Linked DNA regions of Mesorhizobium shangrilense. The protein of the gene in region 1 interacts with the protein of each later gene in a pairwise test. Links are inferred from orthologs where the notes say so. Each region holds a gene or a part of one and is shown on either strand. Other genes may lie near its edges. The genes, in order: mdeB and nth.

What was found.
Region 2: the proteins of mdeB (region 1) and nth interact in binary tests that used the Escherichia coli proteins (3 or more experiments, as listed by UniProt). The link is inferred for Mesorhizobium shangrilense from one-to-one orthologs.

What each region holds. Positions count from the first base shown.
Region 1 is NZ_JAQGPN010000002.1:220,436-223,974, reverse strand. The notes cover bases 203-3,427. They hold mdeB (alpha-ketoglutarate dehydrogenase), read right to left. Parts: upstream 3,097-3,427; coding sequence 403-3,096; downstream 203-402. Other genes in these bases: PD284_RS24560 (Lrp/AsnC family transcriptional regulator), read left to right, coding at 3,233-3,427; PD284_RS24570 (2-oxo acid dehydrogenase subunit E2), read right to left, coding at 203-357. Also shown: more of PD284_RS24570, read right to left, coding at 1-202; more of PD284_RS24560, read left to right, coding at 3,428-3,539. UniProt on the Escherichia coli protein: Component of the pyruvate dehydrogenase (PDH) complex, that catalyzes the overall conversion of pyruvate to acetyl-CoA and CO(2).
Region 2 is NZ_JAQGPN010000001.1:4,684,017-4,687,096, forward strand. What follows is about bases 224-2,989. They hold nth (endonuclease III), read right to left. Parts: upstream 2,108-2,989; coding sequence 1,340-2,107; downstream 224-1,339. Other genes in these bases: PD284_RS22605 (sulfate transporter family protein), read left to right, coding at 299-1,021; PD284_RS22610 (YdeI/OmpD-associated family protein), read right to left, coding at 1,018-1,245; PD284_RS22620 (DUF2244 domain-containing protein), read left to right, coding at 2,130-2,621; PD284_RS22625 (bifunctional helix-turn-helix domain-containing protein/methylated-DNA--[protein]-cysteine S-methyltransferase), read left to right, coding at 2,685-2,989. In the rest of the region: PD284_RS22600 (adenosine kinase), read right to left, coding at 1-176; more of PD284_RS22625, read left to right, coding at 2,990-3,080. UniProt on the Escherichia coli protein: DNA repair enzyme that has both DNA N-glycosylase activity and AP-lyase activity. The DNA N-glycosylase activity releases various damaged pyrimidines from DNA by cleaving the N-glycosidic bond, leaving an AP (apurinic/apyrimidinic) site.

The DNA.
Region 1 (3,539 bases):
GGGCGCCGGCGCCGGCACCGGTGATGCCTGCACCTGAGCCGGAAGCTCGGCCTTGACGGGCGGAGCTGCAGGAGCCGCCTCGGGCTTGATGATTTCCGGCGCCGGTGCTGCAGGCGCCGTTGCCGGCGCTGCGGCATCGATCGTCAGCAACAGCGCGCCCTGCGACACGCGGGTGCCGATCGACACCGCAAACTCCCTGACAGTTCCTGCGAAAGGTGCCGGGATCTCCATCGTCGCCTTGTCGGATTCCACCGTCATCAGTGGGTCTTCCACCGCCACGACGTCTCCCGGCTTCACCAGGAACTCGACAACAGGGACATTCTTGTAGTCGCCGATGTCTGGCAACCTGACTTCCATTTGCTGGCTCATATCAACTCTTTCAGAACTGGAACTCGACCCGGATCAGCGCAGCCAGGGCGCATCGGCCGCAACGTCGAGGCCGTAGCGGGCGATGGCGTCGGCAACCGTCTGACGCGTCACCGACCCTTCGGCAGCGAGTGACGCCAGAGCTGCCACGGCGATGTGGCGGTGGTCGACCTCGAAGAAATCGCGCAGCGCCGAGCGCGTGTCGCTGCGGCCGAAGCCGTCGGTGCCGAGCGCGGTGAACGGCGCCTCGACATAGGACGCAATCAGCTGCGAATAGGCGCGGACATAGTCGGTGGCGGCGACGATCGGCGCTTTGCCGGGCAGGCAGTGGGCGAGATGGCTGACCACCGGCTCGCCGAGCGGGTTGTAGCGGTTGTGACGCTCCGCCTCGCGTGCATCGCGCGACAGCTCGGAGAAGCTGGTGGCGCTCCACACCTCGGAGGCGACGCCCCAATCATTGGCGAGCATCTGCGCCGCCTCGATCACTTGCGGCAGGATGGTGCCGGAACCGAGCAGGCGGACAAGGCCGGCACTCTTCTTGGGCTTGTGGCCGGCGATCTTGTACAGGCCCTTGATAATGTCGGCTTCCACGCCAGCCGGTATCGACGGCTGGGCGTAGTTCTCGTTCATCGCGGTGATGTAGTAGAACTCGTCCTTGCCCTGCTCCATCATGGCGCGGGCGCCGTGGTCGAGAATGACCGCCAGCTCATAGGCGAAGGTCGGATCGTAGGCGCGGCAGTTCGGAACGGTCGAGGCCACCAGCAGGCTCGAACCGTCCTGATGCTGCAGGCCCTCGCCCGCCAGCGTCGTCCGGCCTGCGGTCGCCCCGATAAGGAAACCGCGCGAGCGCTGGTCGGCGGCAGCCCAGATCAGGTCGCCGACGCGCTGGAAGCCGAACATCGAGTAGTAGATGTAGACCGGCAGCATGGCGAGGTTGTGCACGCTGTAAGACGTCGCAGCGGCCACCCAGGACGAGATCGCACCTGCTTCGGTGATGCCTTCCTCGAGCAGCTGCCCGTTCTTGGTTTCCTTGTAGTAGAGCATCGAGCCGGCATCCTCTGGCTCGTAGAGTTGGCCGACCGGCGAATAGATACCGACCTGGCGGAACAGGTTGGCCATGCCGAAGGTACGGGCCTCGTCGGCGACGATCGGCACGATGCGCGGCCCGATCTCCTTGTCCTTGATCATGTTGCCGAGCAGTCGGACCGCAGCCATGGTCGTCGACATCTCCTTGCCTTCGGCATTGAGGGCAAAGTCGGCGTAGCTCTGTAGCGACGGTATCGCCACCGAATCCGCCGTGCGGCGGCGCGCCGGCAGGTAGCCGCCGAGCGCCTTGCGGCGCGAGCGGAGATAGTTGAGCTCGGCGCTGTCTTCAGCTGGCTTATAGAACGCGACCTGCTCGGCCTGCTCGTTGCTGATCGGCAGCGAGAAGCGGTCGCGGAAGGTCAGCAGGGCGTCGACGTCGAGCTTCTTGGACTGGTGCACGGTCATGCGCGACTCGCCAGCAGCGCCCATGCCGAAACCCTTCTTGGTCTTGGCCAGGATGACAGTCGGACGGCCCTTGGTCGCCCTGGCCGCCTCGAAAGCTGCAAACAGCTTGCGGAAATCGTGGCCACCGCGCGTCAGGGCGTCGATGTCGTTGTCAGACATATGGGCGACCAGCGCCTTGACTTCGGGATCCTCCTCGAAGAAGTGCGCCAGGTTGTAGGCACCGTCCTTAGCGCCCAGCGTCTGGTACTTGCCGTCGACCGTGGCGGCAAAACGACGGAGCAGCGCGTGCTGGGTGTCGCGCGCAAACAGCGCGTCCCACTCCGAGCCCCACAGCACCTTGATGACGTTCCAGCCGGCACCGCGGAATGTGCTCTCGAGTTCCTGGATGATCTGGCCGTTTCCGCGCACAGGACCGTCGAGGCGCTGCAGGTTGCAGTTGATGATGAAGGTCAGGTTGTCGAGCTTTTCACGCGCTGCGATCGACAGGCCGGCGACCGATTCCGGCTCGTCCATCTCGCCGTCGCCGAACACTCCCCAGACATGACGGCCTTCGGTGTTGGCGAGGCCCCGGTCGTTCAGGTAGCGCATGAAGCGGGCCTGGTAGACAGCAGTGATCGGGCCGATGCCCATCGACCCCGTCGGCACCTGCCAGAAGTCGGGCATCAGCCAGGGATGCGGATAGGAGCACAGGCCGGTACCGCCGATCTCCTGGCGATAGTGCTGGAGATGCTCTTCCGAAAGTCGTCCTTCGAGATAGGCACGGGCATAGACGCCGGGTGCCGAATGCGGCTGGAAAAAGACCACGTCGCCGTCGCCCTCGCCGGTGTCGGCACGGAAGAAGTGGTTGAAGCCGACCTCGAAGATCTCCGCCGCCGAGGCATAGCTGCCGATGTGGCCGCCGAGCTCGCCATAGGCCTTGTTGGCCTTCACGACCATCGCCAGCGCGTTCCAGCGGATGATCGCGGTGATGCGCTCCTCCATGGCGAGGTCGCCGGGGAACGGCGGCTGCTTCTCCAGCGAAATGCTGTTGCGGTAGGGCGAAAACGGCAGTGCCTCATGAACGATGCCGAGCTCCTTGGCCTTGCGATCGAGCTCGCCGAGAATGAATTCGGCCCGCGTACCGCCCGAATTGAAAAACACCGACTCCAGCGACGCCAGCCAGTCGGCCGTCTCCTGCGGGTCGTCGTCATGTCCGGTGCTGATCTCACCGAAAGGGGCGGACGCGGTCTTAGTGAGCATGATGGCGCTCCAGTTCCTTAGGTTTCCACTTGCGCGCGACAATAGCGGCAAGGCTCCGGCATTTCCTGCCGAAGATGTTGCAAATTTGGGAGAATGCAGCAGATATAGCCGCGATAGAGTTGAATTGAAGCAGGATATGCCGCAGATAAATCTTGACGCGATAGACATGCGCATCCTGGCGGAGATCCAGGAAGACGCCAGCCTGACCAATGTCGAGCTTGCTGCGCGCGTCGGCCTGTCGGCTTCGCCTTGCCTTGCCCGCGTACGCACCCTCGAAGAGGCGGGCGTCATCACGCGCCGCGTTGCCCTGCTCGATCCGGTGATGCTGGGCGCCAATGTCAGCGTCTTCATCCAGGTGACGCTGGAAAAGCAGACCGAGACGCTGCTCGAGGTTTTCGAGGCGGCGATGGCGCGGCTTCCCGAGGTCATGGAGTGCTATCTGA
Region 2 (3,080 bases), on another replicon or contig:
CCGCCCGAAGCCTCGATCGCCGGTCCCATGCGGCTGTAGAGAAGTTCGGCGCGTTCTGCGTCGATGAGGTTCATCGCCCCCTTGATGATGCGGTTCTCGACGAGGAAGGCGTCGTCGCACTGCGCGATGATGTCGACAATGGCGTTGCCGATACACAGCACATCGTATTCGCTCATCAATGAAGGCCTTCCCGCGGTTGGAACCCGGCGTTTCTGGCACGCCGGGCGCGCGCGGGTCTACAGGGTTCCGGCCGATTTGCAACCTTGCAGCGGCGAAACGGCGCGACTATCTGCCCGACATGATACTCGACGCCGCGCTCGCCTCGCTCCGCAAGCTGTTCACGCCAGAGTTCCGCTGGGTCTTCCTGAAGACTCTGGGCCTGACGCTGCTCGCGCTCATTGCGCTCTGGTTCGGCCTGCGGGAAGTATTCGAGTGGCTTGCGCTGCCGTGGCTGGTGGCGTTCTCGCCCGAGGTTCCCGACTGGGCCGCGTGGCTCGGTCCGATTGCCGCCATAGCCGCGGGCATGGTGCTGGCCTTCGGCCTGGCGCTGCTGATCGCCCCGATTAGCGCGCTCGTCGCCGGCCTATTCCTCGACGACATCGCCGAAGTGGTGGAGCGCACCGACTATCCGCAGGATCCGCCGGGCCGCGCCGTTCCCGCGATGCGCGCCCTCGTGCTTTCGCTGAAATTCCTCGGAGTGGTGATCCTCGGCAACCTGATCGCGCTGGCGCTGCTGCTGGTGCCCGGCGTCAACATCGCCGCCTTCTTTCTCGTCAACGGCTACTTGCTCGGGCGCGAATTCTTCGAGTTCGCCGCAATGCGCCACATGAGCGAGGCGGACGCGAAGGCGCTGCGCCAGGACAATGCCGGCACTGTCTTCGTCGCCGGACTGGTCGTCGCGGCCTTCCTCGCCATCCCCTTGCTGAACCTGCTCACGCCGCTCTTCGCCGCGGCGATGATGGTGCATCTCAACAAGGCCGTGTCGGCGCGAGGCGCGCTCGCACCCAGCGTGCGGCGCTAGCCCTTCCAGGCCATGTTCATATAGACGCCTCCCTTGGCGAGTTCGTCGAGCATCTGCCGCAGCCTCCTGGCTCGCGTCTCTTCGCGCTTCGCGCCGATGATCCAGCCCAGATAGTCGTTGCGCTGATAGTCTGGCCGCGCCTCGTAGGCCTCCACCAGGTTCCGTTTGACGAGCGCCGCACGCACGTCTTCCGGCATCGGGTTGAGGTCACGCTTCAGCGCCATGACAAGCCTCCTGTGGCAGGAAACCATCAGCTAGCGGAGCGCGTGCGCGGATCAAGGCCAGCGGCTGGAGATCCGGCGCTTTTGAACCGCGCAGCTAGGACGCTGCGGCTGATTCGAGGGGTTCGAGAGGCACCAGCGGCGCCGGGATCTCGTTTGTCTTCACCGCCGCCTTGCAGATGTCGGCGATCACGCAGAACTGGCATTCGGGCTTGCGAGCCTTGCAGACATAACGCCCGTGCAGGATCAGCCAGTGATGGGCATGGCGCAGGTACTCGTCCGGGATGATGCGGACGAGTTCGGCCTCCACTTCGTCCGGCGTTTTGCCCGGCGCGAGCCCGAGCCGGTTGCCGATGCGAAGGATATGGGTGTCGACCGCCATGGTGGGCTGGCCGAACGCCATGTTGAGGACGACGTTCGCGGTCTTACGGCCCACGCCCGGCAGCTTGACCAGTTCGTCGCGGCTGTCGGGCACCTCGCCGCCATGGTCCCGGATCAGCGCTTCCGACAGGGCGATGACATTCTTGGCCTTGTTCCGCCACAGTCCGATGGTCCGGATGTATTCGCCGAGCCGAGCCTCGCCCAGGGCGACCATTTTTTCAGGCGTATCGGCGATCTTGAACAGGGCGCGCGTCGCCTTGTTGACCCCCACATCCGTCGCCTGCGCCGAGAGCGCGACCGCGACCAGCAGGGTGAAGGCGTTCACATGTTCCAGTTCGCCCTTCGGCTCCGGCCGCTGCACGGAGAAACGCCGAAAGATCTCGTGGACTTCGGCAGGCGTGTAGCGGCTCTTGGGCCGACGCGCCTTCGGGCTTCTCACCGTCCTGGCCGGGGCTGCTACTTTTTGTGACTTGGGCTTCAGCATGCGCTCTCTATAATCAACGGCCATGAGCGAGACAAACACCGCTTACGCCGCCGACGAACCGTTCTTCCGGGCGCTGCTCACGCCGCATCGGTCGCTCGGCCGCACCGGTTTCCTGGTGCTGATGGGCGCGGTCACCTTCTGCTGGATCGTCACCGGCGCCTTCTTCCTCGCCCATGGCGCCTGGCCGGTGTTCGGCTTCTTCGGGCTGGACGTGGTGCTGCTCTACGTGGCGTTCAGGCTGAACTACCGCGCGGCCCGCGCCCGTGAAGAAGTGTCGGTGTCGCGCACGTCGCTCGACATCCGCAAGACGGCCCCTTCCGGCAAGTGGGAAGCGCACCATTTCAACCCGTTCTGGGCGAAGTTCGCCGTCGCGCGCCGCACCGACATCGGCATCACCGCGATGGCAGTGGAAGGCCAGGGCCAGAGCGTGCTGATCGGAAGCTTCCTCAATCCGGACGACCGCGAGAGTTTTGCCAAGGCATTTTCGCAGGCGCTGGCGACAGCCAGACGCTAGACGGGAATCGGGTGGGAAATCGACCTTCGCGGCGCGATATTCGCGTTCAAGGAGTTATCCGCTATGAACGCACACATGCCGATGAAAGCCTCGATCGCCCTCGACACCGACATCACCCCGGACGGGACCGACTATGAGGTCGTGCGCAAGGTCATCGAGAAGATCAGCCTCGACTATCGCGACCAGCCGTCACTAGAAACGCTGGCGGAAGCCGTCGGCGACACCCCGAACGGGCTGCAAAAGCTGTTCACGCGCTGGGCGGGGTTGACGCCCAAGAGCTTTCTGCAGGCCGTGACGCTCGATCACGCCCGCAGATTGCTGGACGAAGGCATGTCGGTGCTCGATGCGACCTACGAGGTCGGTATGTCGGGACCCGGCCGCCTGCACGACCTCTTCGTGACACACGAAGCAATGTCGCCCGGCGACTACAAGTCGCGCGGCGCGGGCCTGACCATCCGG